DNA from 2 places in the Streptomyces odontomachicola genome. Region 1 is predicted to be linked to the other one. Evidence: predicted binding sites of a transcription regulator. Region 1 holds the regulator's gene; the other holds the start of a gene.

Region 1 (6,034 bases):
TCCGCTGCGCGAGCCCCTCCACGACGGCCGTCTTGCCGACGCCGGGCTCGCCGATCAGCACAGGGTTGTTCTTCGTACGACGCGAGAGGACCTGCACCACGCGGCGGATCTCCTGGTCACGGCCGATCACCGGGTCGAGCCCGCCCTCGCGGGCCGCGGCGGTGAGGTCGGTGCCGAACTTCTCCAGCGCCTTGTACGTGCCCTCGGGGTCGGGGTTGGTCACGCGCTTGCCGCCGCGCGACTCCTGGAAGGACGACAGCAGCTTCTTGTCGTCGGCGCCCTGGTCCGACAGCAGCTTCCCGGCCTGGCCGCCCTTCGCTGCCACGCCGATCAGCAGGTGCTCGGTGGAGACATACGCGTCGCCCAGCTCCTTGGCCCGCTGCGAGGCGTCCGCGATCACGGCCAGCAGCTCGCGGTCGGGCTGCGGCTTGCCCACGGTCGAGCCCTGCACCCGGGGCAGCCCGGCGAGCAGCTTCTCGGTGCCCGAGCGCAGCGCGGCCTGGTCGGCGCCGGCCGCGGCGATCAGATCCTGGATGTTCTCGTTGTCCTCGCCCTCCAGCAGGGCGAGCAGGAGGTGGGCCGGGGTGATGTCGGGGTGACCGTCCCCGACGGCGCGGTCGTTGGCCGCGCTGATCGCGTCCCGGCTCTTGTTGGTCAGCTCGGCGTCCACTGTCGTGCTCTCCTCCTATGTCGTTGTCCTGCTGCCTGCCACGAAAGGCGTTCTCTGCTTACCTCAGCATCCAGCAAGTTGAGTCTATTCCACTCAACCTTCGGGGAACTAGATTCGTTCCCATGACGACCACGCATTCCGCGCCCCAGCACACCGACGCCTTCCTGGAGTTCTGGCGGGAGCGCCACTACGCGACGCTCACCACGCACCGCCCCGACGGCACCCCGCACGTGGTGCCCGTGAGCGTCACGTACGAACCCGGCACCGGCACCGCGCGCGTCGTCGCCAGCCGCACCAGCAAGAAGGCCCGCAACGTCGCCGCCGCCGGAGCTGACGGCATGCGCGTGGCCCTGTGCCAGGTGGACGGCCGCCGCTGGGCCACCCTGGAGGGCACCGCCACGGTCCGCACCGCGCCCGAGGACATCGCCGACGCCGAGCGCCGCTACGAGGAGCGGTACGGCCGCCCGCCGCGGCCCAACCCGGAGCGGGTGCTCCTGCACATCGCGGTCAGCCGCACCATGAGCCGCGGCCTCAAGTGACCGGCCGCACCATGTGACAGCACCCCGGGTGAGCGGCCGCAGAGCACGAAACCCCCTCCGTACGCCGTACGGAGGGGGTCGGGGTCATGGGCACGGAAGCTCTCAGTCGCGGCGCTTCTTGGGGCGCCACACCACGAGCGCGCTGGACTGCTGCACGTCCTCGTACGGCACGAGGTCGCGCCGGTAGGAGGCGTGCACCTGCGCCTCGCGCTGCTGCATGGCGGCCGCCGCGCCCTCCACCGCCTGCTGGAGCTCGGCGACCCGGGACTGCAGGGCGGTCACCTGGTTCTCCAGCTCGATGATGCGCTTGATGCCGGCCAGGTTGATGCCCTCGTCCTGGCTCAGCCGCTGGACCTCCCGCAGGAGTTCGATGTCCCGCGCGGAGTAGCGGCGGCCCCGCCCGGCCGTGCGGTCGGGCGAGACCAGCCCGAGACGGTCGTACTGGCGCAGGGTCTGCGGGTGCAGACCCGAGAGCTGTGCGGCCACCGAGATGACGTAGACCGGCGTCTCCTCGGTCAGCTCGTAGGGATTGCGCCTGCGTCCGCTCCGGCCATCCACCGTCAGTCTCCCTTCGCGGCCTTGAACAGCGCCGCCCTCGGGTCCTCCTCGCCCGCCATCGCGTCGCGGTAGGACTCCAGGGTGTCCTTCGCCTTGTCGGTCAGATCCTTCGGCACCGACACCTCGATGGTGACCAGCAGATCACCCCGGGTGCCGTCCTTGCGGTAGGCCCCCTTGCCGCGCGCCCGCATGGTGCGGCCGCTCGGCGTGCCCGGCGGCAGCTTGAGCTTGACCGGCGGGCCGCCCAGGGTGGGGACCTTTATCTCACCGCCCAGCGCGGCCTCGGGGAAGGTCACGGGGACGGTCACCGTGAGGTTGTCGCCCTTGCGCCCGAACACCGGGTGCTCGTCCACGTGCACCACCACGTACAAGTCGCCGTTGGGACCGCCGCGTTCGCCCGGAGCCCCCTTCGCGCGCAGCCGGATGCGCTGCCCGTCGGACACCCCGGCGGGGATGCGCACCTGCATGGTGCGCGAACTGGTCGCCCTGCCCGAGCCCTTGCAGGTCTCGCAGGGGGTCTCGGCGATGAGGCCGCGGCCCTTGCAGTCGCGGCACGGATCGGTCAGCGAGAAGCCGCCGCCCGTGCCGCGCGAGACCTGTCCGGTGCCGACGCAGGTCGGGCACACGCGGGGCGTGCCGTTCTGGTCGCCGGTGCCCGAACACGCCTTGCACGCGGCCGAGGAGGACATCCGCAGCGGAACGGTCGCGCCGTCCACCGCCTCGGTGAAGCTCAGCGTCACCTCGGACTCGACGTCCTGGCCCCGCCTGGGCTGCGTACGCCCGCCCGCGCCGCCCCTGTTGAAGAGGCCGCCGAAGACGTCGCCGAGCCCGCCGAAGCCGCCCGGCGCTCCCGGGCCGCCCGCGGTGCCGCCGGGCTGGCCGCCGCCGAACAGGTCGCCGAGGTCGAAGTTGAAGCTGCCGCCGCCCGGCTGGCCGCCGGCCCCGCCGGGCCGGAAGCCGCCGTTGCCGAACAGCGAGCGCGCCTCGTCGTACTCCTTGCGCCGCTTGGGGTCGCCGAGGACGTCGTACGCCTCGGAGGCGTCCTTGAAGCGCTCCTCCGCCTTGGGGTCACCGCGGTTGGCGTCCGGGTGGTTCTCCCTGGCGAGCTTGCGGTACGCCTTCTTGATCTCGGCTTCGGTGGCGTCCTTGGGGACGCCGAGGACCTTGTAGTAGTCCTTCTCGATGAAGTCCTTGGTACTCATCCCCGACGTCCCTCCTCCCGCTGGCTGTTATTACCTGTCGTACCCGCCGAACGCCTCTCAGCCCTCGTCCGGGCCACCGTTCTCCTCGTCACCGGCCGGCTCCCCGTCTCCCGCGCCCGCGGAACCCGGCTGCGGCTCGGCCACGCCGACCCGCGCGGGGCGGATCGTACGCTCGCCGATCCGGTACCCGGGCTGAAGGATCTGCACGCACGTGGTCTCCGTGACCTCGGGCGAATACGAGTGCATCAGCGCCTCGTGCACGGTCGGGTCGAAGGGCTCGCCCTCCTTGCCGAACTGCATCAGGCCCATCTTGGCCGCGACCATCTCCAGCGACTCCGCCACCGACTTGAAGCCGCCGACGAGTTCGCCGTGGTCACGGGCCCTGCCGATGTCGTCGAGCACCGGGAGCAGGTCGGTGAGCAGATTGGCGACCGCGGTCTCCTTGACCGAGGCGCGGTCCCGCTCGACCCTGCGCCGGTAGTTCGCGAACTCCGCCTGGAGCCGCTGGACATCCTGTGTGCGCTCGTGCAGCTCGCTGCGGGCCTGGTCCAGCTGGGCCACCAGCGAGGCGTCCTGGGCGTCCTGCATGTCGTGCTCGTTTTCTGCGCTCAGGTCCCCGGCCGGGGCCGCCGGGCCGCCCGCCGCCTCGTCGGCGGGGGCGGACCCGGCGGCCTGCGCCGCAGCGTCCTCGGGCTGTGCGGCGGCGTCGGCGGGGACATCGGACTTCTTGTCGAAGCCCGGGGTCTCCTCCGTCACGCGGCACCGTCCTTCGGCTTCTGCTGGTCGTCGTCCACGATCTCGGCGTCGACGACGTCGTCGTCCTGGCCGGACTTGGCGTCACCGGCACCGGCGGCACCCGCCTGGGAAGCGCCCTCGGCACCCTCGGCGCCCTCGGCACCGCCCTGCGCGGCCTGCGCGTCGGCGTACATGGCCTGGCCCAGCTTCTGGCTGGTGGCCGCGACCTTCTCGCTGGCCTCGCGGATCGCCGCGGTGTCCTCGCCCTTGAGCTTCTCCTTGAGGTCGTTGACGGAGGTCTCGACCTCGGTCTTGACCTCGGCGTCCACCTTGTCGGCGTTGTCCTCGAGGAACTTCTCGGTCGTGTAGACCAGCTGCTCCGCCTGGTTCCGCGTCTCGGCGGCCTCGCGGCGCTTGTGGTCCTCCTCCGCGTACTGCTCGGCCTCGCGCATCATGCGCTCGATGTCTTCCTTCGGCAGGCTGGACCCGCCGGTGACCTGCATCTTCTGCTCCTTGCCCGTGCCCAGGTCCTTGGCGGACACGTGCATGATGCCGTTCGCGTCGATGTCGAAGGTGACCTCGATCTGCGGAACGTTGCGCGGAGCCGGCGGCAGGCCGGTGAGCTCGAACATGCCGAGCTTCTTGTTGTACGCCGCGATCTCGCGCTCGCCCTGGAAGACCTGGATCTGCACCGAGGGCTGGTTGTCCTCGGCCGTGGTGAAGGTCTCCGAACGCTTCGTCGGGATCGTGGTGTTGCGCTCGATGAGCTTGGTCATGATGCCGCCCTTGGTCTCGATGCCGAGGGACAGCGGGGTGACGTCCAGCAGGAGGACGTCCTTGACCTCGCCCTTGAGGACACCGGCCTGGAGCGAGGCGCCGATGGCGACGACCTCGTCCGGGTTGACGCCCTTGTTGGCCTCCTTGCCGCCGGTCAGCTCCTTGACCATGTCGGCGACGGCCGGCATGCGGGTCGAACCGCCGACGAGGACCACGTGGTCGATGCCGGAGAGCTCGATGCCCGCGTCCTTGATGACGTTGTGGAACGGCGTCTTGCACCGCTCCAGCAGGTCCTGGGTGAGCTGCTGGAACTGAGCGCGCGTCAGCTTCTCGTCCATGTGCAGCGGGCCCTCGGCGGACGCCGTGATGTAGGGCAGGTTGATCGAGGTCTCGGAGGACGAGGACAGCTCGATCTTCGCCTTCTCAGCGGCCTCGCGGAGGCGCTGGAGGGCCATCTTGTCCTTGGACAGGTCCACGCCGTTGCTGTTCTGGAACTGCTTGACCAGGTGGTCGACGATGCGCTGGTCCCAGTCGTCACCACCGAGGTGGTTGTCGCCGTTGGTGGCCTTCACCTCGACGACACCGTCGCCGATCTCCAGCAGCGAGACGTCGAAGGTGCCGCCGCCGAGGTCGAAGACCAGGATCGTCTGGTCTTCCTTCTCCAGGCCGTAGGCGAGTGCCGCGGCGGTGGGCTCGTTGACGATGCGCAGGACGTTGAGGCCCGCGATCTCGCCGGCCTCCTTGGTGGCCTGCCGCTCCGCGTCGTTGAAGTACGCCGGGACGGTCACGACGGCGTCGGTGACCTTGTCGCCCAGGTAGGCCTCGGCATCCCGCTTGAGCTTCTGCAGGATGAAGGCGCTCATCTGCTGCGGGTTGAAGTCCTTGCCGTCCAGGTCGATCTTCCAGTCGGTGCCCATGTGGCGCTTGACCGACCGGACGGTCCGGTCCACGTTGGTGACCGCCTGACGCTTGGCGACCTCACCGGTCAGGACCTCGCCGTTCTTCGCGAAGGCGACAACGGACGGCGTGGTCCTGGCACCCTCCGCGTTCGCGATGACGGTGGGCTCACCGCCTTCGAGCACACTGACGACGGAGTTCGTCGTACCCAGGTCGATGCCGACCGCACGTGCCATTTCGTGTTCCTCCAGCCAATGTCTTGAGTGAAGCTGACTCAAGAGTGCACCACGGATCGCGGTGCGTCAAAGGACCTTAGTCACCTGGACTCAACTCTCATGCGGGAGTTTTTCGTTTTCGCAGGTGAGAGGCTTAAGACTGCCGTGATGGCGGCTGCGGTACGGGCGTACGCGGGCGATCACTCAGGGTGCCCTCAGCGACGCAAATCACCGCCGGGGCGGCTACAGCGCGCGGCGAACAATGGGTAATCTCGTACGGACTGGATAAGTTACTGCTTAGTAAGAGCAGGCTCGGGCAGGCGAACGCCCGAGCACGCTGCCCCGCAGGTCCGAGGAGCCCCCATGCAACTCGCCGCGATCGTCGTCACGCTGGTGCTCACCGCGGTCGGCGTTGCGCTCTTGGCACGAGCCGTCGCGCAG
Region 2 (6,034 bases), on a different contig from region 1:
CGGGCCAGTTCGGCGATCTCGCCGCGGTCCCAGGCGGCGAGGCGCCGTACGTACTCGGCGCGGCGCGCCTCCCGTACGCGGGTGAAGCGCTCCCTGCCCTCGTCCGTGAGCGTCAGCACCGAGGCGCGGCCGTCACCCGGATCGGGGGACCTGGTGATCAGCCCGAGCGCGTCCAGCGCGCGCAGCTGGCGGCTGATGGTGGCCTTCCCGATGCCGAAGTACTCCGCGAGGTCGGTGGCGCGCTGCGGCCCCGCGTCCTCCAGCCGCACCAGCAGCCCGTAGGCGGCGGCCTCCAGATCCGGATGCACCTCGCGCGCCATCTCGCCCGAATTCGCGCGTGCGCGGCGCAGGAAGACCGCCAACTCGCGCTCCAGGTCCAGGTACTCGGGCCCGTATCCCCCGTTGACGTCCACCGTGCCGTCCGCGTTCCCGTGCTCCACGCCGTTTCCCATGAAGAAAGTTTCCGCCGATCCGCCGCGATCCTCGCAGCTCGCCCAGTATTCCGCAGGACTGGACCACCGGCGGGACGCGGGCCCTCTTCCGCCCTTCCCCTCTACGCGCGTACGTTCACGGAGCCGCGAGGGAGCCGCGTCCGCACCGGGTGTCCGCCCCGCAGTACAGCGCATCCGCGCGGCACATCCGTTCCACCTGCACTGCCCCATCTCTCCATTCACGAAAGGCCCCACAGCGGGCCCACAGAGGTCCTGGGAGGCAGCGATGCCGAGAAACGGATTCCGAAGACTCCGCGGAAGAGCCGGCCGCCCCCGCGCCGGACGCCTGGCCTGCGCCGCGGGCACGCTGGTCGCGGCGCTCTCGCTCGCCCTGGTGCCGGCCGTCTCCGCGCAGGCGGCGGACGGCGGGGGCCGGGCGGGCGGCGGGGGCGAGCGCATCCGCCCCGGCGAGGCGTACATGGGCGTGGGCGTGCGGCAGCACGAGGGCGATCACACGGACGGGTCCCGTCCGCGCATGCTCGACGCGACGGTCGAGGGCGTGGACGTGAGCAGCCACCAGGGGAACGTGAACTGGTCCACCCTCTGGAACAGCGGCGTGAAGTGGGCCTACACGAAGGCCACCGAGGGCACCGGCTACAAGAACCCGTACTTCGCTCAGCAGTACAACGGCTCGTACAACGTCGGCATGATCCGCGGCGCGTACCACTTCGCCCTGCCGAACTCCTCCAGCGGCGCCGCGCAGGCCAACTACTTCGTGGACAGCGGCGGCGGCTGGAGCAGGGACGGGAAGACGCTGCCCGGCGTGCTGGACATCGAGTACAACCCGTACGGGGCGACCTGCTACGGCAAGTCGCAGAGCGCGATGGTGAGCTGGATCCGCGACTTCACCAGCACGTACAAGGCGCGTACGGGGCGGGACGCGGTGATCTACACGACCACCAACTGGTGGACCCAGTGCACCGGCAACTCCGCGGCGTTCGGCGCCACGAACCCCCTGTGGATCGCCCGCTACGCCTCATCGCCCGGCACCCTCCCGGCAGGCTGGGGCTACTACACCTTCTGGCAGTACACGTCCTCGGGCCCGACGGTGGGCGACCACAACGTCTTCAACGGCGCATACGACAGACTCCAGGCGCTCGCGAACGGCTAGCCGGCCACACGGGGTTGCCCAACCCCCTGTCCCGCACACGCGACGGGCGGCCCCCTCGTGGGGACCGCCCGTCTGTTTCCGGCCGTGCCCGTCACCGCACGGCCGGAGCTCATCGCGGAGGGGGCTCCCGCTTACGCGGCGAGCGGGAGCTCCCGTTCCGCCGGGGTCTCGGCCGGGGTCAGGGCCAGGTCCAGGACCTGGCGTACGTCCGTCACGGGGTGGACCTCCAGGTCCTCCAGGACGTCGGCGGGGACGTCGTCGAGGTCGGGCTCGTTGCGCTTCGGGATCACGACCGTCGTGATCCCGGCCCGGTGCGCGGCGAGCAGCTTCTGCTTCACGCCGCCGATCGGCAGCACCCGGCCGGTCAGCGAGACCTCACCGGTCATCGCCACGTCGGGCCGCACCTGGCGCCCGCTGAGCAGCGAGGCCAGCGCGGTCGTCATGGTGATGCCCGCGCTCGGCCCGTCCTTGGGCACGGCGCCCGCCGGAACGTGCAGGTGGATGCCCCGCTCCTTGAGGTCGCCCACCGGCAGCTCCAGCTCGGCCCCGCGCGAGCGCAGGTAGGAGAGCGCGATGTGCCCGGACTCCTTCATCACGTCGCCGAGCTGCCCGGTGAGCGTGAGCCCCGAGGCCCCGGTCTCCGGGTCGGCCAGCGACGCCTCGACGAACAGGACGTCGCCGCCCGCGCCCGTCACCGCGAGCCCGGTCGCCACGCCCGGCACCGCCGTACGCCGCTCGGCCGGGTCCTGCGCGGACTCCGGGGTGTGGTGCGGCCGCCCGATCAGGTCGCGCAGGTCGTCCACGCCGACGGTCAACGGCAGCGCGCGCTCGCCCAGTTCGTGCTTGGCCGCGACCTTGCGCAGCACCCGCGAGACGGCCCGCTCCAGGTTCCGTACGCCCGCCTCCCTGGTGTACTCGCCCGCCAGCTTGCGCAGCGCCTCGTCGTCGATCGCGACCTCGTCGCCGCGCAGCCCGGCGCGCTCGAGCTGCCGGGGCAGCAGGTGGTCGCGGGCGATGGTGACCTTGTCGTGCTCGGTGTACCCGTCGAGCTGGACGACCTCCATGCGGTCGAGCAGCGCCTCCGGGATGGCCTCCAGGACGTTGGCCGTGGCGAGGAACACCACGTCGGACAGGTCGAGTTCGACCTCCAGGTAGTGGTCGCGGAAGGTGTGGTTCTGCGCCGGGTCCAGGACCTCGAGGAGCGCGGAGGACGGGTCGCCGCGGAAGTCCGAGCCGAGCTTGTCGACCTCGTCGAGGAGGACGACCGGGTTCATCGAGCCGGCCTCCTTGATGGCCCGCACGATGCGCCCGGGCAGCGCGCCCACGTACGTGCGCCGGTGCCCGCGGATCTCCGCCTCGTCCCGTACGCCGCCGAGCGCGACCCGCACGAACTTCCGGCCCATGGCACGCGCGACGCTCTCGCCGAGCGAGGTCTTGCCGACGCCGGGAGGGCCGGTCAGCGCCAGCACGGCACCGCCGCGGCGCCCGCCGACGACGCCCAGCCCCCGCTCGTCACGCCGCTTGCGCACCGCCAGGTACTCGGTGATGCGCTCCTTCACGTCGTCCAGGCCCGCGTGGTCCTCGTCCAGCACGCGCTGCGCGCCGGTGATGTCGTACGCGTCCTCGGTGCGCTCGTTCCACGGCAGTTCGAGGATCGTGTCGAGCCAGGTGCGGATCCAGCTACCCTCCGGGGACTGGTCGCTGGAGCGCTCCAGCTTGTCGACCTCCTTGAGCGCGGCCTTCTTCACCTCGTCCGGCAGGTCGGCGGCCTCGACGCGGGCGCGGTAGTCCTCGCCCTCGTCCTCGGGGTCGCCGTTCAGCTCGGCCAGCTCCTTGCGCACGGCCTCCATCTGCCGCCGCAGCAGGAACTCGCGCTGCTGCTTGTCCACGCCCTCCTGCACGTCCTTGGCGATGGACTCCGCCACGTCCTGCTCGGCCAGGTGCTCGCGCAGCGACTCGGTCGCGAAGCGCAGCCGCTCCACGGGGTCGGTGGTCTCCAGGAGCCTGATCTTCTGCTCGGTGGTCAGGAACGGGGAGTACCCGGCGTTGTCGGCAAGCTGGCCGACGTCGTCGATCTGCTGCACCCGGTCCACCACCTGCCAGGCGCCGCGCTTGCGGAGCCAGTCGGTGGCCAGCGCCTTGTACTCCTTCATCTGCTCGGCCACCTGGCCGGGAACGGGGTCAGGACCCTGCTCCTCTGCGCCGGTGCCCTCGACCCACAGGGCGGCCCCTGGCCCGGTCGTGCCCGAGCCGACGCGCACCCTGCGCAGGCCGCGGATCAGCGCGCCGGGGTCGCCGTCGGCCAGCCTGCCGACCTGCTCCACGCGGCCGAGCACGCCGATGTCCGCGTAGCTGCCCTCGGTGCGCGGAACAAGCAGCACCTCCGGCTTGTCCCCCTTGTGTGCGGCGGCCTGCGCCGCCTCGACGGCGGCGCGTACGTCGTTGTCGGACAGGTCCAGCGGCACCACCATCCCCGGCAGGACCACCTCGTCGTCGAGGGGCAGGACGGGCAGGGTGAGCGTTTCGGACGTCGAAGCCATGATCTCTCCCTCGGCATGCAAGTTGAGCTATGCCCACTCAATGCTCGCGAGGGGTCCCGCTGTTCCCTCCCGGGGCGGATGTTCGCTGACAGCAATATCCGCGGGCCGCCCCGAGCCCCGTACGCCCCCGCTTCCCACTGCGAGGATGTGCCGCATGCTGGACCACCTGCCCGCACCCGGAACCGGAACAGGAACCACCGAAGGCCCCGTCGTCCTGGACCGCCGCGAGGGCCCGTACGGAGAGGTCGTGCTGCGGCGCCACGGCGACCTCCTCCAGATCATCGCCAACGGCTGCTTCCTGATGGACACCTCCGACGGCCGCTCGGAGCGGCTGCTGGTGCGGGCGGCACTGCGCGAACTCGGCGACCGCCAAGACCCCGCACTGCTCATCGGCGGCCTCGGCGTGGGCTTCTCGCTGGCGGAGGCCGCGGCCGAACCGCGCTGGTCGCGCATCGCGGTGGCCGAGCGCGAGGCCGCGGTGATCGACTGGCACCGCGAGGACGGACCGCTCTCCGGCATCACCGCGGAGGCCGTACGGGACCCTCGTACCGCACTCCTGCACGGCGATCTGCTGGAGCTGCTGGCCGGCGCGGACCAGGCGTACGACGCGCTGTGCCTGGACATCGACAACGGGCCCGAGTGGACCGTCACCGAGGACAACGGCTCGCTCTACGGACCCTCCGGACTGGCCGCCTGCCTCCGGGCGCTGACCCCGGGCGGCGTGCTCGCCGTGTGGTCGGCGCAGCCCTCCACGACATTCACCGACACAGTGCGGAATGCCGGATTCACAGGGGTCAGGACCGAAGAGATCCCCGTCGTCCGAGGCGTCCCCGACGTGGTCCACTTCGCAACCAAACCGGCATAGCCGCAGCCCACACACCACCCTTACGCTGCTGCCAGCACGCACACCAAGCAGTCACACAGTCACGACGAACCGCGGGGCGAACGCAGGGGCGGGGCCGAATGGACCAGAACACCACCACTCAGACACAGGGCAACCACGCCAACAGCGCTGCCGCCGCGACGACCCCGGGTGCGCAGCGCCGCATCCTCGTCGTCGAGGACGATCCGACGATCGTCGACGCCATCGCCATGCGGCTGCGCGCCGAGGGCTTCCAGGTGCAGACCGCGGGCGACGGCCCGGCCGCCGTGGACACGGCGGAGGCGTGGCAGCCCGACCTCATCGTGCTCGACGTGATGCTGCCCGGCTTCGACGGCCTGGAGGTGTGCCGGCGCGTGCAGGCGCAGCGCCCGGTCCCGGTGCTGATGCTCACCGCGCGCGACGACGAGACGGACATGCTGGTCGGCCTCGGCGTCGGCGCCGACGACTACATGACCAAGCCCTTCTCCATGCGCGAGGTGGCGGCCCGGGTGCACGTGCTGCTGCGCCGCGTGGAGCGCGCCACCCTCGCCGCGCACACCCCGCGCAGCGGCATACTCCGGCTCGGCGAGCTGGAGATCGACCACGCCCAGCGCCGTGTGCGGGTCACCGGCGAGGACGTGCACCTCACGCCCACCGAGTTCGACCTGCTGGTGTGCCTGGCGCACTCGCCGCGCGCGGTGCTCTCCCGCGAACAGCTCCTGGCCGAGGTGTGGGACTGGGCCGACGCCTCGGGCACCCGCACCGTGGACAGCCACATCAAGGCGCTCCGCCGCAAGATCGGCGCCGACCGCATCCGCACGGTGCACGGCGTCGGGTACGCCCTGGAGACCCCCGCGCCAGCGGCGCCCGCCGGTGAGGGTTCCTGAGCCGGCCGGCCGGGCCTGGGCCCGGCTGTGGGAGGCAATGCGGCCCCTGGACCCGTACCGCTCGGTGAAGGCGGCGCTCGGCGCGCTGGTCATCGCCTCGGTGGTGATCACCACGCTGCTCGCGCTGTTCGCGGTGCACTCCG

The links. Region 1 encodes HspR, which represses chaperone genes until heat shock. Its sites were predicted from a motif close to TTGAGNNNNNNNNNCTCAA; they were not measured.
Region 2: the regulator HspR is predicted to act here: its motif matches at 4,165-4,183, upstream of lon (endopeptidase La).

What each region holds. Positions count from the first base shown of each region.
Region 1 is NZ_JBCFOK010000009.1:2,188-8,221, forward strand. Features, by position in the region: gene clpB (ATP-dependent chaperone ClpB) at 1-670, opposite strand, end outside; gene ABEE00_RS17775 (pyridoxamine 5'-phosphate oxidase family protein) at 793-1,209, shown strand; gene ABEE00_RS17780 (heat shock protein transcriptional repressor HspR) at 1,312-1,767, opposite strand; gene dnaJ (molecular chaperone DnaJ) at 1,770-2,969, opposite strand; gene grpE (nucleotide exchange factor GrpE) at 3,027-3,725, opposite strand; gene dnaK (molecular chaperone DnaK) at 3,722-5,614, opposite strand; gene ABEE00_RS17800 ((Fe-S)-binding protein) at 5,957-6,034, shown strand, end outside.
Region 2 is NZ_JBCFOK010000020.1:95,288-101,321, reverse strand. Features, by position in the region: gene ABEE00_RS30690 (MarR family winged helix-turn-helix transcriptional regulator) at 1-452, opposite strand, end outside; gene ABEE00_RS30685 (lysozyme) at 718-1,602, shown strand; gene lon (endopeptidase La) at 1,734-4,142, opposite strand; gene ABEE00_RS30675 (spermidine synthase family protein) at 4,297-5,007, shown strand; gene ABEE00_RS30670 (response regulator transcription factor) at 5,106-5,891, shown strand; gene ABEE00_RS30665 (HAMP domain-containing sensor histidine kinase) at 5,929-6,034, shown strand, end outside.